2 regions of the Aeromonas dhakensis genome follow, and region 2 is predicted to be linked to the other one. Evidence: riboswitches for the same ligand, from Rfam matches in the RefSeq annotation. Region 2 holds a riboswitch; the other holds the start of a gene.

Region 1 (11,608 bases), 860 kb from region 2:
AGACTGGATGCGGTCACCAGATCGCTCGTGCTTTCCAGCCCCAGCAGGTGGGGGGAGATGATCTTGCCAATGGGGCCCGGGTAGATGGTGCCGTAGGCATGACCGCCGATGCGAGTGTAGACCGGGCAGTGGTTCATGCAGGCGCCGCAGCGGATGCACTGCAGGGTCTTGCGCAGCTCCTCGTCCCGATAGGCCTGGCTGCGGCCGTTGTCGAGCAGCACCAGGTGCACCTCGTCCGGACCATCCAGCTCTCCTTCCCGGCGCGGGCCGCTGATGACGTTGAAATAGGTGGTGATGGCCTGGCCGGTGGCCGAGCGGGTCAGGGCGCTGTAAAGGGGCGGCACGTCGGAGAGGAACTCCACCACCTTCTCGATGCCGGTGATGGCCACGTGGACCTTGGGCACAGTGGTGCACATGCGCCCGTTGCCCTCGTTCTCCACCAGACACAGGCTGCCAGTCTCGGCCACCGCGAAGTTGACGCCGGAGAGCCCCATGCCGGCACGGCGAAACTCTTCACGCAGGGACCGCCGTCCGGTCTGGATCAACTCATCCACATCAGTGGTGGGGGTGAAATCCGCCAGATTGCCGGCGAAGGTGTCGCTCACCTCCTGCTTGTTCTTGTGGATGGCGGGCATGATGATGTGGGACGGGGTGTCGCCGTCGAGCTGGACGATAAACTCCCCCATGTCGCTCTCAAGGCAACGGATGCCGTGGCGCGCCATCTCGTGATTGAAGCCCACCTCCTCGCTCACCATGGACTTGCCCTTGACGATGCTGCTCACTCCATGTTGCTGGGCGATGCCGAGGATGATGGCGTTGGCCTCGGCCGGCGTCTGGGCCCAGTGCACCCGGATGCCGTTACGCTCGCAGTTGGTTTCGAGCTGCACCAAAAGATCGGGCAGGCGCGAGAGACAGCGCTGGCGGATCTGCTCCGCCGCATCGCGCACCGCCGCTTCTTCCTGCGGGTCAGAGAAGGCATCCCGCCGCTTGGTGCGCAGGTAATCCATGGCGCCGCGAAAATTCTGGCGCAGCACGGGGTCGGCCAGGGCCGCCTCGGCCTGGGGATGGAAGCGACGCGGCGAATACTTGGCGTGCTCACTCATGATGGGCCTCCTGTTTTGGCTCTTGTAAGCACTGAGCCACCGGCTCGCTATGGGCGAGCAGGAAGCTGGCCAGGTGCATGGCGGGCAGTGTCTTGCCCTGATAGGCCAGGGATCCCTTGATGTTCAAGAGGCACCCCCAGTCTGCGCTCACCAGGGTATCGGCACCGGTCGCCAGCAGGTGGCGGGTCTTGTCTTCGACCATGGCCTGGCTGATGTGGGGATGGCGCACCGAGAAGGTGCCGCCAAAGCCGCAGCACTCGCTCTCGTAGGCCTGCTCATGCAGGGTCACGCCCTCGAGCTGCCCCAGCAGGCTGCGGGCCGTGGTGTGCACCTGCATCTCGCGCCGGGCCGAGCAGGAGGTGTGCATGACGATGCTTGCCCTCCCCACCCCACGCCAGCACACCCGGCAGACCCGGGCCAGAAACTCGGTGAGCTCGAACACCCGCTCGCAAAACGCTGCCACCTCGCTGCTCTCTGGAAAGAGGCGAGCATAGTGGTGGTGCATCATGCCGCCGCAGGAGCCCGACAACACCACCACAGGCCAGGGCTCGGGGAAGAGTGCCATCTGGCTTTGCGCCACCTGGCGCGCCTCCTCTTCATGACCCGAGGTGTAGGCCGGCTGCCCGCAGCAGGTCTGTTTCTCGACAAAGTGCACCCTTATCCCTTCCCGCTCGAGCAGGGCGATGGCATCGAGCCCCGCCACCGGGTCGAACAGGTCCACCAGACAGGTGGCGTAGAGATAGACATCGGCCGGCTTGGCCGGATAGACCCGCATTACCTTCATCACTTGCTCTCCTTTACTTCAACTGCAGCAGGACGTCCGAGACATGGAAGCTGTACATGAGCGCCAGCCCGATAAGGCCGGTGGCCAGCAGGTAGTAGAGGGTCGGCAGCGCGGTCTTGCGCAGCGTCGCCCCCTCACGACCGAGCAGCCCCACGGTGGCCGAGGCCGCCACCACGTTGTGGATGGCGATCATGTTGCCGGCCGCCGCGCCAACGGCCTGCAGCGCCAGCATGGCGGCGGTGGAGACGCCGAGGGTCTGCGCCACCTCGAACTGGAACTGGCTGAACATCATGTTCGACACCGTGTTGGAGCCGGCGATAAAGGCCCCCAGCGCGCCTATGGTGGCGCTCAGGGCCGGGAAGAACTCCCCCACCAGCCCGGCGGCAAAATTGGCCGTGGTCACCGGCATGCTGGCGAGATCCGCCCCGTTGACGCCGGAGTTGATGAAGATGCGCACCATGGGCACGGTGAAGATGAGCACGAAGCCTGCGCCGATCAGGGTGCGGCTCGACTCGCTCACGGCGCGGCCGAAGGGCGCCAGGGCACGGGCCTGAATGAGGGTGGCGAGCAGGGCGCAGAGCACCAGCAGGCCCCCCGGCAGGTAGAGCGGTTCAATGGAGGCGCTGATTCCCTTCTCCCCCAAGAGGTCTGTGAAGGCGAGGCTCACCGACAGGAGGCTCGCCTTGAACTCCGGGCTCACCCGGCTCGCCACCAGCAGGAGCGCCAGCGCCACATAGGGGAGCCAGGCCAGCAGCAGGGACATGGGGCGGCCGGCGGCCTCTTTGAGATCGAGCTTGAGGGAGCCCAGCCACTCGGCGGGCCACTCCTGCTCGGGGGCGAAATCCCAGCTGGTTTTTGGCACCAGAAAACCGGCTCGCGCCGCCGTCACCACCAGGGCCAGCCCCACCAGCCCGCCGATGAGGGACGGAAACTCGGGGCCGAGCAGCATGCCGGTCAGGGCATAGGGCACGGTGAAGGCGAGCCCGGCAAAAATCGCGAACGGCAGGATGGCGAGCCCCTCGGTCCAGCTGCGGTGGCGCCCGAAGAAGCGGGTCAGCATCATCACCATCAGCACCGGCATCAGGGTGCCGACCGCGGCGTGAATGAGGGCCACGTTGGTAGTCACCTGCTGCAGGTAGACCTCCCAGCTGCTGCCGCCGGCGCTCAGGGTCTGGCCGATGGCCTGACTGTCGAGCCCCTTGTTGATCCCTACCAGAATGGGGGTGCCCACCGCACCGAACGACACCGGGGTGGACTGGATCATCATGCCGAGCAGCACCGCGGCCAGCGCCGGAAAGCCGATGGCCACCAGCAGCGGCGCCGCGATGGCGGCCGGGGTACCAAAACCGGAGGCCCCTTCGATAAAGGCGCCGAAGCACCAGGCGATGATGATGGCCTGGATGCGCCGGTCCGGCGAGATGTTGGTGAAACCGCCGCGAATGGCGCTGATGGCGCCGGTGTGTTTCAGGGTGTTGAGCATCAGGATGGCGCCGAACACGATCCAGAGCACGGTCACCGTGATGATGAGCCCCTGCAGGCTGGAGGCGAGCACCCGGGTCGGGCTCATCTGCCAGCCCCACAGGGCGATGAATACGGTCAGGATAAAGGCGATGGGCATGGCGCGCTTGGCGGGCCAGTTGAGGCCGACCAGCAGCACGGCGGCCACCACGATCGGCGAGAAGGCCACCAGGGCCAACAGGGTATCTGTCATCATTGCGTCCTTGTCCGAGCGGTGCAGAGGCGCACCTTGTTGTTGTTTTGTTAAGCGGACGTGACCTTACCCTGTTCTTTTTTCGCGATATATGGAAATAATGAACAACATTCGTTCCAAAAATCGATCAATATGGCCAGTACCGACGACCTCATTCTCTTCGCCCAGGTGGTGGAGGCCGGCTCCTTCAGCAAGGTGGCCGAGCAAAATTCCCTGACAAATTCAGTGGTTAGCAAGCGTATCGGGCGTCTTGAAGAGGAGCTCGGGGTGCAGCTGCTCTATCGCACCACCCGCCGGCTCACCCTGAGCGAGGCGGGCAAGGAGCTCTATCAGGGTGCCAAAAATGTGAAGGCCGCCGCACTGGACGCCTTCGATGCGGTGGCAGGATTCGGTGAAAAGGTGAGCGGTCATGTGCGGATGTCGGTGCCCACCATTTCGGGGGAGCTGCTGCTGGCAGATGCGGTGGCCGATTTTTGCCAGCAGCACCCCGGGCTCACGGTGGAGATGTCGCTGGACAACCGCTTCGTCAATCTGGTGGAAGAGGGGTTCGACCTGGTCATTCGCACCGGCTATCTGGATGATTCGAGCCTGATTGCCCGCCACATCCTCGACTCCCAGTGGGTGATCTGCGCCGCCCCCGCCTACGTGCGCCGCTTCGGGGCGCCGCGCGAGCCGTCAGACTTGCTCACCCACAACTGCCTGCGCTACGCCTACCAGAGCACAGGGGCCTCGGAGTGGGCCTTCAAGGGGGAACAGGGGGACTATCTGCTGTCGGTGTCGGGGAGCTTTTGCACCGACAACGCGGGGGCCCTGCGCAAGGCGGCGCTGGGGGGGCGCGGCATCGTCTATGTGCCGCGCTGCCTCGTCTATCACGACCTGATGAACGGGGATCTGGTGGACTTGTTTCCGGACCGGGTGGGCAAGAAGCTCGGCATCTACGCCGTCTACCCCTTCACCCGCCAGCCGCCGCGCAAGATAAGGCTGCTGATCGAGCACATCCGCCAGCGCTACCTCGATATCGCTCACTACTTCGGCTGACGGGGGATGGCGGTCATCCCGTGTCTACGGGGGGCTTTTTTGACCCAGGCGGCAGCGTTGCCTACCATGGCTCTCCCCTTCAGCGCGCTGGCTCAAGCCACCAAGACCGCCTCAAGCAGGCGGTTGGCGCCAATTCAGCCGGGCTGGGCGGTGAGAAAGGCCAGCGACTGGCGGTTGAAATGCTCGGGCCGCTCCACGTTGCAGACGTGACCGCAGCCGTCGATGATCTCGAGCCGGCTGTAGGGATCGCGCGCCACCTGCTCGCGCACCGGCGCCAGGAACATGTGATCCTGCTCCCCCATCACATAGAGGGTGGGAATGGGCAGGGCCCGCTCCTTGAAATAGCGCATCAGGGGGTTCACCTCGGTGGCGAGGCGAAACCAGCGCTTGAACTCTTGTTGGCACAATTTGCGCGCCTCGCGCACGAACAGGTTGCGCGACTCCTGATGGTGCTGGCGCGGCATGATGATGAAGGCAAACAAGCGGTAGAGCCACATGTAGGGCAGGATGTGCTGGCCGAGACGGCCGAGCTGCACCAGCACCCGCGAGCGGATGTCGAGGCGCAAAATGGCGCCGCCCAGCACCATGCTCTTGACCCGCTCGGGGCAGAGCTCCGCCAGATGGCGAATGAGGATGGTGCCAAGGGAGATGCCGACGAAGTGGGCGCGGCGAATGTTGAGGTGATCGAGCAGTTGCAGGATATCCTCGGTCACCGCCCGAAAGCTGTAGTGGCCCTTGATCACCTGCTGCAGCTTGTGGGACTGGCCGTGGCCGCGCAAGTCCAGCAGCAGCACGTTGAAGTGCTCGCGATAGGCCCGCAGCTGCTTGAACCAGATGGAGGAGCTACCGCCCGCCCCGTGCACGAAGACTACCCAATCCCGCTCGGGACCCAGCTCGAAGGTCTTGTGATACAGCATCTTGCGACTCCCTCATCGACGGCATTGGGGTATAGTAGGCGCGCATCTTAGCAGATTTTTTCACCCGACTAATACGTTTGCACCGCAAGCGGCGAGGAGCATGACCATGGAGTTGACCCGTTTGAGATCCTTTCTGCTGACCCTGCCGGGCGCCCAGGAGGATACCCCCTTCGGCCCTGAAATCCTGGTCTATCGCATCGCCGGCAAGATGTTTGCCCTGCTGGACTGGCAGGCCGAGCCGCTGCGGCTGAACCTCAAGTGCGAACCCGAGCTGGCCCTGCTGCTGCGCGAACTGCACCCCGAGGTCAAACCGGGCTGGCACATGAACAAGCAACACTGGAACACGGTCACCTTCAGCGATGGCCTGGCCGACGATCTCTGGCAGGGCTGGGTGCATCACTCCTATGAACGGGTGGTGGCAGGTCTGCCCAAGGCCAAGCGCCCGCAGGCACCCCAGCGATGAGCCCCGCCATGGCGGCAGAGCCCAGGCTTGTCCGGCTGAACGAGCAGCACATCCCCGCCCTTTGCACCCTGTTCGAGCAGTCGGTGCGAAGGATAGGCCCGCAGCACTACAGCCAGGAGCAGGTGGAGCAGTGGGCCCTCGGCGCCCGTCATCCCGGCTTTGTCGGCCAGCTGCGCGAGCACCACGGCTGGGTGCTGGAGCAAAACGGTGAGCCGCTCGGTTTCGTGACCCTGAGCCAGGATGGTCACCTCAGCCTGCTCTATGTGAGCGCCGATCACCCGCGCCTGGGCTATGGCGGCCTGCTGCTGGCCGCGGTCCTCGCCGAGGCGCAACGACTCGGACTCAAACAGCTGACGACAGAGGCCAGCGCCTTCAGCTATGGGCTATTTTTACGGTATGGCTTTGAGCTGACCGGATTGGAGAGCGTGGAGCGCGGCGGGGTCGGTTTTATCCGTTATCGCCTGCACTGTCGCTTGCCAAGCTAGGTCCAGCCACTAAAATACGCACAGTTTTTCCGTATTGTTGAGGATTGAGGCCGCCATGGTTGTAGAAAGCGAAGGCTATATCGCCCTGATTGAGTATCTGGTGGAGAGTCTGGGACTGTTTGAAACCCAGCAACAGAGCAGTGGTGAACAGACCATCGAAGATCTGGTGAGCAGCCGGGTGGCCGGCAACCTGATGGCCATCTGCGAGCAGAATCCGCAGCTCGATCCCAAGTTGCGCTTCGTGATCATGCAGGAAGCCGATGCGGTGGTGGCCGATCTGGAAGAGGTGCTCTCCGCCGTCTGGCTGCGCGCCCCGACCCCGGAGCAGAAAGCCTTCCTCGAAGAGTTCATCGATCTCATCAAGAACCTGTTTGACGGCGCCATCAGCTGAGCGCCATGGCGAACGTTCGCGTCGCCACTCCCCCACCATTTATCGCACCGCAGAAATGAAAAGGGCCGCCTTCATTGGCAGCCCTGCTTGCTAGCATTTCAACTCATCAAGTTTTTCAATGACTTTTATGAATTTCGAGGCAAGAAATGTGTCTGGTCTTGGCCGCCGTCCATGGTGGCTACCAAGTTGGGCAAGCCTGGTTCGAATAAGTTCCTCTCCATGACACATTTTTTTATGATTTTTTTCACTCTCCTGACAAAGCCCGATAAAAAGGCCGCAAAGGCGGCCTTTTTCTTTTCACAAACAATGACGAGTCACAGATACCCGTCATCTTGCCCTAACGGTTGAGGCTCGGTGGCAGGCAGACGCCGATGCCACCCAGGCCGCAATACCCTTCCGGATTCTTCTCCAGATATTGTTGATGGTAATCCTCGGCGTAATAGAAGGGGGCCAGCGGTAGGATGCGGGTAGTGATGGCGCGCCCGTCGCCGCTGGCCAGCATCGCCTGCTGATAGGCGGCCAGACTCTGCTGGGCAATCGCCTCCTGGGTGTCGTCCCCGAAGAAGATGACGGAGCGGTACTGGGTGCCAATGTCGCCACCCTGGCGCATGCCTTGGGCCGGATCGTGCTGCTCCCAGAACAGCTTGAGCAGATCGCCATAGCCGATCACCTTGGGATCAAACACCACCTGCACCGTCTCGGCATGGCCGGTCAATCCGCTGCACACCTCCTTGTAGGTGGGATTCTGGGTCACCCCGCCCTGATAGCCGGCGGCGGTGGAGTAGACCCCTGGCTGCTGCCAGAACAGGCGCTCCACCCCCCAGAAGCAGCCCATGCCAAACCAGGCCACCGCCATCCCTTCAGGCCAGGGGCCCTGAGTCGGGTGACCATTGACCGCATGCTGCTGGCCAATCACCATCGCCTCGCGGCGTCCCGGCAGCGCGTCTGCCGGCGAAATAATCTGTTCCATGCACCCTGTCCTTGTATAAAAACCTGTGCGATCACACAGCTGACGAAAAGGAATATCGAAGATAACAGTTTATGGGCCGGGATCAACCTGGGGCGTACCGCCACACCGCTGACGCCCCTGCCCCGCCTGGTATCGCCACCGTTCGCCCTGCCTGACCACCGCGATGACAAAATCACACTAAATCAATATTTAATCTTGATTTGTGCATTTATTTTCATATATTGAGCCCATTGCTGTTTTTTTATGGAAGATGCCTCAAGTGCGTGAACGCGAACCCAGCCTGGTCTATGCCTTTCGGCAGTCAACCCCCTACGTCAATGTGCACAGAGGTGCCACCTTCGTGCTGATGATGGGGGGGGAAGCCCTCTGCCACCCCAATTTCGCCAACATCGTCAGCGACATCGCCCTGCTGCAGACCTTGGGCATTCGCCTGGTACTGGTATTCGGCTCCCGCCCGCAAAACGACGAGGCGCTGGCCCGCGCTGGCATCGAGGCCCAGTACCACAAGCGGATCCGGGTCACCGATGACGCGAGCTTCGCCATCATCAAGCAGGTGTGCGGCGGGTTGCAGTACGACATCACCGCCCAGCTCTCCATGGGGCTCGCCAACACACCGATGCAGGGTGCCCGCATCAGCGTGGTGAGCGGCAACTTCGTCACCGCCCAGCCGCTCGGGGTGGATGACGGCATCGATTTTTGCCACAGCGGCCGGGTGCGCCGCATCGACGTGGAGGGGATCACCCGCCAGCTGGATCAGAAGAGCCTGGTGCTCATCTCCCCCATCGGCTGCTCGGTCACCGGCGAGAGCTTCAACCTGAGCTCGGAAGAGGTGGCCCGCCGGGTGGCGGTGGATTTGAAAGCGGACAAGCTCATCTGCTTCAGCAGCACCCAGGGGGTGATGGACCGCCACGGCGAGGCCATCTCCGAGCTCTTCCCCGAGCAGGCCGAAGAGTTGCTGGTGGAGCTGGAGCAGGCGGGAGAAGAGATGTCCGGCACCGCCCGCTACCTGCGCGTGGCCATTGCCTCCTGCCGCGGCGGCGTGCCCCGCTCCCACCTGGTGAGCTATCAGGATGACGGCGCCATGCTGCAGGAGCTGTTCAGCCGCGACGGCCTCGGCACCCAGATCGTGCGGGAAAGTGCCGAGCAGGCGCGCGCCGCCACTATTGAAGACATTGGTGGCATCCTGGATCTCATCCGCCCGCTGGAGGAGGAAGGTATTCTGGTGCGCCGCTCCCGCGAGCAGCTGGAGATGGAAATAGACAAGTTCACCATCATAGAGCGCGACGGCCTCATCATCGGCTGCGCGGCGCTCTACTGCTTCATGGAAGAGGCGATGGCGGAGATGGCCTGCGTCGCCATCCACCCCGACTACCGCAACTCCAACCGGGGGGATCAGCTGGTGGCCAAGGTGGCCGAGCGGGCCAAACGGCTCGGCATCCGTCGCCTGTTCGTGCTCACCACCCGCTCCATTCACTGGTTCCGGGAACGGGGCTTCGATCCGCTGGAGGTGGAAGATCTGCCGGTGGCGCGCCAACGCCTCTACAACTGGCAGCGCCGCTCCAAGGTTTTGTCCAAGACCATTGTGTAACTCATTGATTCTGTGTTGAGTTGGCTGACTTTTTGAACTTTTTCACAAACTCGATTGACAGTGCAATCCAACGCAAGGTATTTCTAAATGCACTCCACCGCCATGGTGGAGCCAGAAGAGGAGCGCTGCCCAGGCAGCCCGAGGGAGGACACCAGTGTCCGGTGAACTTGGGTCAGGGGGAGCAGCGCCGAGACATCTGAGGCAACTGGATACCTCAGTGTCGGCTGCGGGGGCTGAATCCCCCGGGTTGTCATCGGTAGTGGTCATCCCCCACCGCGCCCCGTCAGGGGCGGGTACGGGATGGGCTCTGCGGGTGGAGTGCTTCTGGCCGGGATAGCTTCGATCATTCCTGCCATTTTCAGCCTCCTCCTCTCTTTTTGCCCGATGGAACCGGATTTTCATATTAAGACAGGAGTAAGCAATGAGCCCGATCAATGTCGCCAAGTTTGGCGGAACCAGCGTCGCCAACGCGGCAGCCATGAACAACTGCGCCGACGTGGTGCTGGCCAACCCGGCCACCCGGGTGGTGGTGCTGAGCGCCAGCGCCGGCGTCACCAACCTGCTGGTGGCAATGGCCCAGGGCGATCTGGACGAGGCGGGCCAGGAGGCGCAGCTGACCAGACTGGCCGAGATCCAGCAGGCCATTCTGGCCGACCTTGGTCACCCGGGCGAGGTGAGTGCCCAGATCCACGACCAGCTCGACGAGATCCGCACCATGGCGCGCCAGGCCCATCTGCGTACCGATGCCGAGCTGGCTGACAGGCTCATCGCCTGCGGCGAGCTGATGTCTACCCGCCTCTTTACCGAGCTGCTGCGCCAGCGCGGCGTCAAGGCCCGCTGGCAGGATGTGCGCCAGCTGCTGCGCACCGACAGCCGTTTTGGCAAGGCCAGCGTGGATCTGGCCGCCACCCGTGACCTCTGCCAGCAGACGCTGGGCCCCCTGCTTGGCGACAGCCTCATCATCACCCAGGGCTTCATCGGTGCCGACGGCGATGGCCGCACCACCACCCTGGGCCGCGGCGGCTCCGACTACAGCGCGGCCCTCCTGGCCGAGGCGCTCGATGCCGGCTCCATCGAGATCTGGACTGACGTGCCCGGCATCTACACCACGGATCCGCGCCTGGTTACCCGCGCCCGCCCCATCCCCGAAATCAGCTTCGTGGAGGCGGCCGAGATGGCCACCTTCGGCGCCAAGGTGCTGCACCCGGCCACCTTGCAGCCGGCGGTGCGCCGCGACATTCCGGTGTTTGTCGGCTCTGCCAAGGATCCGGCCGCCGGCGGCACCTGGATCCGCGCCAGCACCCGCACCAATCCGCTGTTTCGCGCCGTGGCCCTGCGCCGCAACCAGGTGCTGGTGACCCTGCACAGCCTCAACATGTTCCACGCCTACGGTTTCCTGGCCGAGGTGTTCGGCATCCTGGCCCGCCACCGCATCTCGGTGGATCTCATCACCACCTCCGAGGTGAGCGTGTCGCTGACCCTGGATCACACCGGCAGCCAGAGCAACGGCGAACCCATCCTCAATGACAAGGTGCTGGCGGAGCTCGGCCAGCTGTGCAAGGTGCAGGTGGAGACAGGGCTGGCGCTGGTGGCGCTCATCGGCAACCGGATGAGCGAGGCGGTCGGGGTGGGCAGTCAGGTCTTTGACGCCATTCGCGAACACAACATCCGCATGATCTGTTACGGCGCCAGCGCCCACAACCTCTGCTTTTTGGTCAAGGAGGACGAGGCGGGCCACATCGTCAACCGCCTCCATCAGGAGCTGCTCGACTAAGGGGCCGTCAACTCGCCAGGATCAACAGAGGGGCCGCCGGGCCCCTCTTTCTATATAGGGTGATGTTGGGATGAGAGAGTCGAGCGCCCCTAGCCCGCCGTAGTCAGCGCCGGCAGCAGGTTGGCCCGGATCTCCTCGCGCAGCCCTTCCAGCCGGCGCAGCAGCGCCCCCTGATCCAGTCCCGCCTCGTCGGGGCCCAGGTTGTCCGCCAGCTCGGCGTAATGTTCGGTCACCGCCTGCTCCAGCCAGTCGAGCCGGCGCAGGGTGAGCGAGCCACAGCTCTTGCCGCTGAGATCGTCGGCAATGTCGAGCCGGTGGCTGCGATACATGTCGCGCCACCAGTTGGCAGCGAGCGCCTCTTCGCTGGCGAGCGCCGATCGCCAC
Region 2 (11,608 bases):
TAAAAAAGGGCGGCCAGTTTAGCGCGCCTTGTCCGGAACAACCATAAGAACAAAACCTTGCACTGTTTAATGGCTTGCCCCGTTGTACACAAAGAGGACAGTTGCGACCGGTTTTGCGCAATTGTGTGTGCTGGCGACTGCCAGGCTCGGCACATTTGGGTATAATCGGCGCCCATTACCCCATCCCTCCCGGGATGTGTGCAACAAGTGTGCAGGAGAGACGTTATGCCGCAGATGGCCCCCGTGATGACAATTGATGGCCCAAGTGGTGCCGGCAAGGGCACCCTGTGCCAGTTGCTGGCGGAAAAACTGGGTTGGCACCTGCTCGACTCCGGCGCCATCTACCGGGTGCTGGCCCTGGCGGCCTTGCATCACGATGTCGAGCTCGATTCCGAAGCCGCGCTGGTCCCCCTGGCCGCCAATCTGGACGTGCAGTTCCAGGTCGATGCCGAGCAGGTGAAGGTCGTGCTGGAAGGAGAGGATGTTTCCCGTACCATTCGTACCGAGGAAGTGGGCAATGCCGCGAGCAAGATTGCCGCCTTCCCGCGGGTGCGCGAAGCCCTGCTGCGCCGTCAGCGCGCTTTTCGCCAGGCCCCCGGCCTCATCGCCGACGGTCGCGACATGGGCACCGTGGTTTTCCCCGAGGCGGAAGTGAAGATTTTCCTCGACGCCAGCGCCGAAGAACGGGCGGCTCGCCGCTATAAGCAGTTGCAAGATAAGGGCTTTGATGTTAACTTTGAGCGTCTTTTAACCGAGATTCGGGAACGTGACGATCGCGACAGAAATCGCGCCGTTGCCCCCCTGAAACCGGCAGAAGATGCTCTCGTGGTGGATTCAACCGCCATGTCCATAGACGAAGTGCTGGCAACGGTGCTCGCCTATGCGGAGCAACAACTCGGCGATGCCAGCGCAAGCTGACATCCGGTCGTCTGCACTATGGATGGCGCAGATTATTTAAAACAACCCCGCTTGTGCTGGATGACAAGTGGATGTTTCATTTGTGACATAAACAATGATCGAATCTTTTGCTCAACTCTTTGAAGAGTCCCTGAATGCCGTTGAAACCCGTCAAGGTTCCATCGTCAAGGGTACTGTCGTTGCTATCGAAAATGGTTTCGTACTGGTTGACGCCGGTCTGAAATCCGAGTCCGCTATCCCGGCTGAAGAATTCAAGAACGCCATGGGCGAGCTGGAAATCAACGTAGGCGACTCCGTTGACGTGGCTCTGGACTCTATCGAAGATGGTTTCGGCGAAACCAAGCTGTCCCGCGAAAAAGCCAAGCGCCACGAAGCCTGGCTGCAGCTTGAAAAAGCTTACGAAGAGCAAGCTACCGTTATCGGTATCATCAACGGCAAGGTCAAGGGTGGTTTCACCGTTGAACTGAACGGCATCCGTGCCTTCCTGCCGGGTTCTCTGGTTGACGTGCGTCCGATCCGTGACACCGCTCACCTGGAAAACAAAGAACTCGAGTTCAAAGTCATCAAGCTGGACCAGAAGCGCAACAACGTTGTTGTTTCCCGTCGTGCCGTGATCGAGACCGAGAACACCTCCGAGCGCGAAAGCCTGCTGGCTAACCTGCAAGAAGGTCAAGAAGTTAAGGGTATCGTCAAGAACCTGACCGACTACGGTGCATTCGTAGATCTGGGCGGTGTTGACGGCCTGCTGCACATCACCGACATGGCGTGGAAGCGCGTTAAGCATCCTTCCGAAATCGTCAATGTTGGCGACGAGATCGCAGTCAAGGTTCTGAAGTTCGACCGCGAGCGTACCCGTGTATCCCTGGGTCTGAAGCAGCTGGGCGAAGATCCCTGGGTTGCTATCGCCAAGCGTTACCCGGAGACCACCCGTCTGTCTGGCCGCGTGACCAACCTGACCGACTACGGCTGCTTCGTTGAAATCGAAGAGGGCGTTGAAGGCCTGGTACACGTATCCGAGATGGATTGGACCAACAAGAACATCCACCCGTCCAAGGTTGTTAACGTTGGCGACGTGGTTGACGTGATGGTTCTGGACATCGACGAAGAGCGTCGTCGTATCTCCCTGGGTCTGAAGCAGTGCAAATCCAACCCGTGGCAGCTGTTTGCCGAAACCCACGCCAAGGGCGACCGTGTTTCCGGCAAGATCAAGTCCATCACTGACTTCGGTATCTTCATCGGTCTGGACGGCGGCATTGACGGCCTGGTTCACCTGTCTGACATCTCCTGGAACAACCAGGGTGAAGAAGCAGTTCGTGAATTCAAGAAAGGCGACGAAATCGAAGCCGTTGTTCTGCAAGTTGACCCGGAGCGTGAGCGCATCTCCCTGGGCGTCAAGCAGATCGAAGAAGATCCGTTCAATAAGTACCTGTCTGACAACAAGAAAGGTGCTATTGTGAAGGGTAAGGTTACCGAGGTTGATGCCAAGGGTGCCGTGATCGAACTGGCTGACGGCGTAGAAGGCTACTTGCGTGCCTCCGACGCTGCTCGTGACCGCGTAGAAGACGCCACTCTGGTGCTGTCTGTTGGTGACGAAGTTGAAGCTAAATTCATGGGCGTTGATCGCAAGAACCGCACCGTGAGCCTGTCTGTCCGTGCCAAGGACGAGGCTGACGAGCGTGTTGCCATCGACAACCTGAACCAACAAGAAGAAGTTGTGTTCAGCAATGCCATGGCTGAAGCGTTCAAAGCCGCCAAGGGTGAATAATCCTTGATGCAAGAAAAGGGCGGCGTGTCACGCCGCCCTTTTTTATCTTGGCGTAATGAATATTGCATGTGATCGGGGAAGGAGATTTAACGTTATGACCAAATCAGATCTCATCGAACAATTGGCTGCCAGCCGCATGCATATGCCGGCCAAAGATGTCGAAGCCGCCATCAAGGAGATCCTTGAGCAGATGGCGTCGACTTTGCAAAACGGCGACCGGATTGAAATCCGCGGATTTGGAAGTTTTTCACTGCACTATCGTGCACCCCGTGTGGGCCGCAACCCCAAGACCGGGGACAAGGTTGAATTGACCGGGAAATATGTTCCGCATTTCAAGCCCGGCAAAGAGTTACGCGAGCGCGTGAACATCATCGAATAATGCAGAAAATGGCATACCTGGGTATGCCTTTTTTGTTTTTACGGTTTCTATTGTGGCAATTGTCCGGTTTTGCCAAGTCTTTTCCCATTCGCTCTAGAGTCTGCCGGTGATTTTAAGGATAATCAGCCTCTCATTAGCTACTGACAGGGAGCTCCTATGAAGCGTATCTTGGCCCTCATTCCACTGGTGCTGGTGTTTATCCTGACGCTGGCCATCGGTTCGCAAAATGGCCAGCTGGTGCAGTTCAATTATCTGATTGCCCAAGGGGAGTTCTCGCTCTCCATGTTGCTGGGATTCTTCTTTGGTGGTGGCTTCCTGCTGGGCTGGCTGGTCTTCGGTTTGCTGTTCTTGCGCCTCAAGATGCAAAATCGCACCCTCAATCGCACCATGCGCCGTCAATCCCGTGAATTGGAGCTGGCCCGAACGGCTGCCAAGGAATAATGTCCCTCGATGCTTGAACTGCTTTTCCTGCTGTTGCCCATTGCCGCCGGCTACGGCTGGTATATGGGGCGCAGGAGTGTTCGCCAGGACACCCAGAAACAGAGTAACCAGTTTTCCCGCCAGTATGTGGCGGGTCTCAATTATTTGCTGTCCGACGAATCCGACAAGGCGGTGGATCTCTTTATCCAGCTGCTGGAAGTGGACAGCGAGACCATCGAAACCCACCTCTCTCTCGGCAACCTGTTCCGTCAACGGGGTGAGGTAGACCGGGCCATTAAGATCCACCAGAACCTCATTACCCGCCAGCTCACCATGGAGCAGCGTCAGCTCGCCCTGCAGGAGCTGGCGCGGGACTTCCTCGCCGCCGGCCTGCTCGATCGGGCCGAGAAGTTGTGGCTCGAGCTCACCGAAGACGGGGACTATGAGGAGACGGCGCTGGCCCAGTTGCAGCTTATATATCAGCAGTTGCGTGATTGGGAGAAGGCGATCGCGGTGAGCGAGCGGCTGCAAAAATTCCAGGGCAAGAAGCTGGCTCCCACCATTGCCCATTACCAGTGCGAGCTGGCCGACATGGCCCTGCGCGAAGAGAATCGCAAGCAGGCCCAGCTGCGTTTTCGCAAGGCCCTGACTGCCGATGGCAACTGTGTGCGTGCCTCGCTCGGCCTCGGCTGGCTGGCCAAGGGGGAGGGCGATCCCCGCCAGGCGGCCCGCGAGTTTGAGCGGGTGCTGACCCAGGACATCGATTTCGCGAGCGAAGTGCTGGAACCCCTGTGTGAGAGCCTGGAGCTGTGCGGCGAGGAGGCGCGTATCCCCGAGCTGCTCGGCCAGGCCCAGGAGGCGAGGGCCGGCTTCCCGGTCACCTTGCGGCTGGCCGATTATGTAGAGCGCCACAACGGGCGCGAGGCAGCCTCCGAGCTGGTGCTGCGCCAGCTGCGGCGCACGCCGTCGCTGCGCGGCTTCCAGCACCTGATGGCGCTGCAGTTGCGTGGTGCTGAAGAGGGGCAGGCCAAGGAGAGCCTGACCATGCTCAAGGCGCTGGTCGACGAGCAGATCAAGATCAAGTCCACCCACAAGTGCCGGCAGTGCGGGTTTGCCACCCACTCCCTGTTCTGGCAGTGCCCCTCCTGCCGCCAGTGGGGAGCCATCAAGCCGATCCGCGGTCTGGACGGGGAGTAAGAGCCACAACAATGTCATTAACCAGGCCCCTGCGGCCTGGTTTTTTCAGGCCGGGCCGGACTCGCTCCGGACGGCGCATAACCATCGATAGGAAGTGAGATGCTAGATCCCAAAGTACTGGTTGCGCTGGATTATCAGCACGAGGCCGATGCCTTCGCCTTCATTGAACGTATCTCCCCGGCCCAGTGCCGTCTCAAGGTAGGCAAGGAGATGTTTACCCTGTTTGGCCCCCAGTTCGTGCGTCAGCTGGTTGCCAAGGGGTTCGATGTCTTTCTGGATCTGAAGTTTCACGACATTCCCAACACCGTCGCCAAGGCAGTCGCCGCCAGTGCCGAACTCGGCGTCTGGATGGTGAACGTGCACGCCAGCGGTGGCGAGCGGATGATGCGGGCCGCCAAGGAGGCGCTGCTGCCTTATGGTGACAAGGCGCCGTTGCTTATCGGGGTGACCGTGCTGACCAGCATGGAGCAGTCCGACATGGCGCCGCTGGGTCTTGATGTGACGCCGGCTGAGCAGGTGATCCGGCTGGCCAAATTGACCAGGGACGCCGGGTTGGACGGGGTGGTCTGCTCCGCCAACGAAGCGCGTGAGCTCAAGGCGCTGCTCGGTGACGAATTCAAGTTGGTGACGCCGGGGATCCGCCCCACCGGTTCGGCCGCCGGGGATCAGCGCCGGGTCATGACGCCGCTGGCGGCGGTGGAGGCGGGTGCCGACTATCTGGTGATTGGCCGCCCCATCACCCAGGCGGCCGATCCTGCCGCCATGCTGGCCGGCATCAACGCAGAGCTGGCGGGTCGCTGATAAAAAAAGAGAATGCCGGCCCGATGGGGCCGGCATTGCATCCGGTGCAGGCTCACTCCTTGACGGCGTGGGGGCGCAAGGTGACCGGCAGCAGGCCGAGCAACAGGCCGGCGCCCGAGCCAATCAGATGTGATTCAATGTGTACCCTGGCCCCGATGAGGGCGGACACCGGACTTTCCCCCGCACTGTAGAAATCCACCCCAAGCTTGATCGCTACCCCTGCCAGCATCAACCAGCCGGAGTGGCGGCGATAGCGAATATCCTGCAGCGCGCCCCACACGAACAGGCCGTGCAGCGCTCCCGACAGCCCCATGTACCACTGGGTCTGCGGACACCACCACCAGATGCCGAGCCCGACGGCGCTCCCCAGCAGCAGCAGCAGCAGCGGCAGGCGACAGCCTGTCAGGTATTCGCGAAACAGGCTGTAGAGCACGCACAGCCCGCTCAGGTTGAGCAGTAGGTGCCACAGATTGGTGTGGGCCAGATTGCCTGTTATGATGCGCCACCCTTCACCCTGGGCTATCAGGGTGCGATCGAAGGAGAGCTGGTGATTTGGCACGGTGAAAAAGAGCAGCAAACTGGCGAGTGAAAGCGTGATGACCCAGAGCAATCCTGATTTTTCTGACAACATGAAACAGTCCGACGACAACAAGAGTCGATACTGTACACGTTGCACCAGAGCCCTCAAAGCCTGTCTGTGCGATTATATTCGACCGGTTTCACCCCATGCGCCCCTGCACATCCTGCAGCATCCGGGGGAGGTGGGTCATCCCAAGGGGACTGCCGTCCTCTTGGCCGCCTCGCTGGCGCAGGCCCGTCTGCATGTGGGTGAACAGGTGGCCGACGTCCCCGAGCTGGCGGCCTTGTTGGCCGATCCCGCGCTGCAGTGTTATCTGCTGTGGCCGGATGAGGAGGCCATCACCCTTGCCGAGGTGCGAGAACGGGAGACGGCCGAGCCGGCTCGCCGAGTCTGTTTTCTGCTGCTCGATGGCACCTGGCGCAAGGCCTACCGGATGCTGCACAGCAACCCCGAGTTGCAGCAGTTGCCGCGAATTGGGCTGGATGCCGTCGCGGGACAGTACTCCATTCGCAAGAAGCCGTTTCCAGAGGCGCTCTCGACCCTGGAAGCGGGCTACCATCTGTTGTCCCAGTGGGAGGGCGCACCCGATCGCTTCGCCCCGCTGATGACCCTTTTTACCCATTTGAACCGGCAGTGGCATGATTTTGCCCAGGGCCGACGCAGTTGAACTGCCCAGAGGAGTGACATACGTGAAAAAAGCCGTCGTGGTATTCAGTGGTGGTCAGGACAGCACCACCTGCCTGGTCCAGGCCTTGTCCCGTTATGACGAGGTGCACGCCATCACCTTTGATTATGGCCAGCGCCATAGTGAAGAGATAGAGACGGCGCGCCGTCTGGCCAACCGGCTCGGCATCGCCGCCCACAAGGTGATGGACGTGACCATGCTGGGGGAGCTTGCCATCTCGGCCCTGACCCGGGACGAGATCCCGGTGAGCTTCGAGCTGCAGGAGAATGGCCTGCCCAATACCTTCGTGCCGGGCCGCAACATCCTGTTTTTGACCCTGGCCGCCATCTACGCCTATCAGGTGGGCGCCGAGGCGGTGATCACCGGGGTGTGCGAGACCGATTTCTCCGGTTACCCCGATTGCCGCGACGAGTTCGTCAAGGCGCTCAATCAGGCCGTCTCGCTGGGGCTGGATCGCGCCATCCGCTTCGAGACCCCGCTGATGTGGCTCGACAAGGCCGAGACCTGGGCGCTGGCGGACCACTACGGCCACCTCGATACCGTGCGCCAGCAGACGCTCACCTGCTACAACGGCATTGCCGGCGATGGTTGCGGCGCCTGTCCGGCCTGCGATCTGCGCAGCCGCGGCCTGCAGCAGTATCTGGCCGACAAGGCGGGCGTGGTGGCGCGTCTGCATCAAAAAACCGGGCTCGGTGAGAAAAGCGGATGCTGAGCCTGCGTCTCGGCCATGCTTGGGGTATAATCCGCGACTTTTGCAACCAGCCGTGACCAAGATGCACTACCCAATCAACGAGATATTCCAGACCATCCAGGGGGAGGGGGTCTTCACCGGCCTGCCCGCCATTTTCGTTCGCCTGCAGGGTTGCCCGGTGGGATGCCCCTGGTGCGATACCCGTCATACCTGGGTGGTCGATCCTGCTCGTGAAGTGGGCGTGCAGGCGGTGCTCGACTGCTCCAACGAATCCGATGGCTGGAGCAAGATGAGCACGGAGCAGATCCTGGCCAGCTTCCAGCAACTTGGTTATCAGGCGCGTCACGTGGTGATCACCGGAGGCGAACCCTGCCTCTATGACCTGCAGGATCTCTCTACCGCCCTCATTGCGGCAGGCTATCAGGTGCAGATTGAAACCAGTGGTACCAGCGAGATCAAGACCCATGAGCAGACCTGGGTCACCGTATCCCCCAAGATCAATATGAAGGGTGGGTTGCCGGTGCTGGTCTCTGCCCTCGAGCGCGCCAACGAGATCAAGCATCCGGTGGCCACCGAGCGCCACGTGGAGGAGCTGGATGCGCTGCTGGCCACCGCTCGTCTGCGCGACGACGTGGTGATTGCACTGCAACCCATCAGCCAGAAACCCAGGGCGACCCAGCTGGCCATGGCAACCTGCATTGCCCGCAATTGGCGACTCTCCATCCAGACCCACAAATATCTGGATATCGATTGAAATGGAGTGGTTGTCCGACGAGCGGGTCTTGCTGTCGCTGGCCAACAAGATGCCGTACGGCAAATATCGGGGGCGGCGCATCATCGATATTCCGGAGCCTTATCTGGTGTGGCTGGCCCGTACCGGTTTCCCGGCCGGATCACTCGGTCAAACGCTGGCGCTTGCCTATGAAATCAAGCTCAACGGGCTGGAATCCATGATTGTTCCCATTATTAACAGGATGTCGGTATGAGGATATATACGAGGCAGGGCGACAAGGGCATGACTCGGCTGGCCGATGGCGTGCAATTGGCCAAAGACGATATGCGTGTAGAAACCTATGGCTATATCGATGAATTAAATTCTCATATAGGTCTTCTTATTGCCGAGGTGCCCGCAGCGGAAACCGGATTATTGGCAGACCTGTTATTGCTGCAACAGGAATTGTTCGATCTTGGCGGGGAACTGGCATTTTCCAGTGACGCTCAGGAGGCCGCCATCTGGCAGGTGAATAACGAGTGGACCCTGCGACTGGAACAACAGATCGATGCCTACAGCGCCAATTTGCCGCTGCTGCGCAATTTCATTCTGCCCAGCGGCTCCCGGGCGGCGGCGCAAGCCCATGTGGTGCGCACCCTGACCCGGCGCTGCGAGCGTCTGCTGCTGACTTTGGGCCGCAGCGAGCAGCTCAACCCGGCCATTCTGCCCTACATGAACAGGCTGAGTGACTGGTTCTTCACCATTGCCCGCTACCTGCTGGCCTGTACCGCGACGCCCGAAGTGCTCTGGGTCAAGGCGGCAGAGCGGGGCTGACGGCAGGCCGCAGGCAATAAAAAACCTCGCAAGGCGAGGTTTTTTTATTGAGCCTATTCTGCTTTATCAGATGGCAAAGTCTTCGACGGATTTACCTTCGGCGACCGCCTTGGCAATCACGGACGGCATGCGACCCTGACCGGTCCAGGTTTTTTCCACGCCGTTGTCCATATAGCGATATTTGGCCGGACGAGGGGCACGTTTGCTCTTGGTCGCCTTGGCCGGTTCGGCTGCGACTGTGCCAACCAGTTCTGCCGGATCAATACCGGCGGCTTTCAGCATTTCGGCATATTCATTAATTTTGCGCTGATGTTCTTCACGAGCCTGACGCTCGGCGGCTTCATCCTGCTGGCGTTCGCCGACGATCGCGGAGAGCTTTTCCAGGCCTTCTTCCAATTGTTCCAGCGTCAGCTCACGGCAAGCGGCGCGCAGGCTACGGATATTCAGCAGTACTTTCAAAAATTCGTTCATAGTGTTCACCACGCGAGCAAAAGAGTGAATTAAATAAAAATAGTTATTTTGGCTAATTTATACGGCCGTTCGGGATTAAGTCAAGCGAGTCGAATTAATAAATTCATGCCTGGAATTAAGTAATGCAATTGAATTCAGGCCCGATTCAGCAATATTGGCCAGTGGCATACTCGACTGAGTTCCAAGTAGATGAAAATAGCGACAAAATCATAATGTTTGCACCATTTGACTACCTCTTTGCCCTTTTGATCTGGCTTGTTTGGGGATTTAATCAAAAAACTTGCTATAACGTGTCGGCACGATAAAATGTGCCTCGAATACCTTTAAGTAGAGGCGCGCTGCCTATGACTACTTGTGCGGAGGGTGATGCCGATGATGCACAAGGAAAGGAGTCAGCGCCGAAGTGGCCAGGCCATCATACCGGGCTGCTGGTTCTGCATCTAATAGGTGCAGGACTGCCATAGTCATCCACTATGGAGCGCTACCTGAAGGGGCTGAGGAGTATTACCTCCCCATGGGTTTTGTTTCTTTATCCTCTCGGTAGATCTCCACCTGCTGTCTTTAGGTGCAAAGAGATCATGGACATCGTTCACTACGCCGACTCCGGTTGGTCAATCATTCCCCCTCTGCTGGCCGTCGCACTGGCGATCCTCACCCGCCGTGTGCTGCTGTCGCTGGGCGTCGGTATCGTTACCGGCAGCCTGCTGCTGAACCAGTTTTCTCCCCTCGACTCCCTGCATTACATGCTGAACACAGTGCTCAAGATCTTCTGGGTCGACGGGGCGCTCAACCGTGACAACATCAATATGCTGCTGTTCATGCTGCTGCTGGGCGGCCTCATCAGCCTGATGAGCGTCTCCGGCGCGACCCGGGCGTTTGCCGAGTGGGCCGCCAAGCGTGCCAGGACCCGCAAGGGGGCCAAGGCGCTTACCGGCATGATGGTGTTTGCTTTCTTCATCGACGACTTCTTCCACAGCCTGTCGGTGGGGGCCATCTGCCGTCCGGTCACCGACCGCTTCCAGATCTCCCGCGCCAAGCTGGCCTACTTGCTGGACTCCACCGCGGCGCCGGTCTGCGTGCTGATGCCCATCTCCTCCTGGGGGGCCTACATCATCGCCCTGGTGGGCGGCATCATGACGGCTCACGGCATCACCGGGCAGAGCCCCATCTCAGCCTTCGTCGAGATGATCCCGATGAACCTCTATGCGGTGTTTACCCTCATCATGGTGCTGGTGGTGATCGCGTTTCAGCTGGATATCGGTCCGATGCGCCAGCACGAGCAGTGGGCGCTGGAAGGCAAGCTGTGGGATGAGTCCAAAGGCCGCCCCATCGGTCTGGACATGGAGAGCCCGGAGGAGAGCAACGGCGGCATGATCGACATGGTGCTGCCGATCCTGACCCTGACCGCGGCCACCGTCTACTTCATGATCGACTCCGGCGCTGCCGTGCTGGCCGCCAATGGCGAGCCGTTCAGCGTGCTCGGTTCGTTCGAAAATACCAACGTGGGTTCCTCCCTGGTCTACGGCGCCCTGTGCAGCCTGGTGGTTTCCATCGGTCTGGCCATGCGTCTGAAGCTCGGTGCCAAGAACTGGCTCAAGGCCGCGCCGCAAGGGGTGATGGCCATGCTGCCGGCCATCAACATCCTGCTGTTTGCCTGGACCATTGGCGCCGTGGTGCGCGATGTGGAGACCGGCAAGTACCTGGCCTCCCTGGCCAACGGCAATCTGCCGGTGGAAGTGCTGCCGGCCGTGGTGTTCGTGCTCTCCTGCGCCATGGCGTTTGCCACCGGCACCAGCTGGGGCACCTTCGGCATCATGCTGCCGCTGGCGGGTGACATGGCGGCTGCCAGCGATGCGGCCCTGATGTTGCCGATGCTGGCCGCCGTGCTGGCGGGGTCGGTGTTCGGGGATCACAGCTCGCCCATCTCCAGCACCAGTATCCTGTCGGCCACCGGTGCCGGCTGCCATCACATCGATCACGTGATGACCCAGCTGCCCTATGCCCTGGCCATCGCCTTCGGCGCCGCCCTCGGTTATCTGGTGATGGGGCTGATGCACTCGGTGCTGGCGGGTTTCAGCGTGAGCGCCCTCTGGTTCGTCATCTTCTCCAGCTACCATTTGCGCAAGGCAAGGTCCCAGGCGGACCTGGCTGTTGC

What was found. Region 2 has a riboswitch for lysine ahead of CK627_RS16905 (Na+/H+ antiporter NhaC family protein). Riboswitches for the same ligand answer to the same signal wherever they lie in the genome.
Region 1: it holds a riboswitch for lysine, as region 2 does, so the genes downstream of both, lysC (lysine-sensitive aspartokinase 3) here and CK627_RS16905 (Na+/H+ antiporter NhaC family protein) in region 2, are expected to answer to the same signal.

Annotation. Positions count from the first base shown of each region.
Region 1 is NZ_CP023141.1:2,784,509-2,796,116, reverse strand. It holds gene CK627_RS13250 (LutB/LldF family L-lactate oxidation iron-sulfur protein) at 1-1,103, opposite strand, end outside; gene CK627_RS13245 ((Fe-S)-binding protein) at 1,096-1,887, opposite strand; gene CK627_RS13240 (L-lactate permease) at 1,901-3,598, opposite strand; gene CK627_RS13235 (LysR family transcriptional regulator) at 3,659-4,636, shown strand; gene CK627_RS13230 (alpha/beta fold hydrolase) at 4,771-5,553, opposite strand; gene CK627_RS13225 (MmcQ/YjbR family DNA-binding protein) at 5,660-6,016, shown strand; gene CK627_RS13220 (GNAT family N-acetyltransferase) at 6,013-6,501, shown strand; gene CK627_RS13215 (DUF3802 family protein) at 6,557-6,892, shown strand; gene msrA (peptide-methionine (S)-S-oxide reductase MsrA) at 7,230-7,862, opposite strand; gene argA (amino-acid N-acetyltransferase) at 8,122-9,450, shown strand; lysine riboswitch at 9,558-9,782, shown strand; gene lysC (lysine-sensitive aspartokinase 3) at 9,872-11,224, shown strand; gene CK627_RS13195 (protein kinase family protein) at 11,314-11,608, opposite strand, start outside.
Region 2 is NZ_CP023141.1:3,645,985-3,657,592, reverse strand. It holds gene cmk ((d)CMP kinase) at 226-918, shown strand; gene rpsA (30S ribosomal protein S1) at 1,013-2,683, shown strand; gene ihfB (integration host factor subunit beta) at 2,778-3,062, shown strand; gene CK627_RS16955 (LapA family protein) at 3,219-3,503, shown strand; gene lapB (lipopolysaccharide assembly protein LapB) at 3,513-4,679, shown strand; gene pyrF (orotidine-5'-phosphate decarboxylase) at 4,779-5,480, shown strand; gene rrtA (rhombosortase) at 5,533-6,111, opposite strand; gene CK627_RS16935 (tRNA-uridine aminocarboxypropyltransferase) at 6,041-6,727, shown strand; gene queC (7-cyano-7-deazaguanine synthase QueC) at 6,750-7,457, shown strand; gene queE (7-carboxy-7-deazaguanine synthase QueE) at 7,519-8,190, shown strand; gene CK627_RS16920 (DUF3820 family protein) at 8,192-8,422, shown strand; gene CK627_RS16915 (cob(I)yrinic acid a,c-diamide adenosyltransferase) at 8,419-8,982, shown strand; gene CK627_RS16910 (H-NS family histone-like protein) at 9,049-9,453, opposite strand; lysine riboswitch at 9,774-9,945, shown strand; gene CK627_RS16905 (Na+/H+ antiporter NhaC family protein) at 10,032-11,608, shown strand, end outside.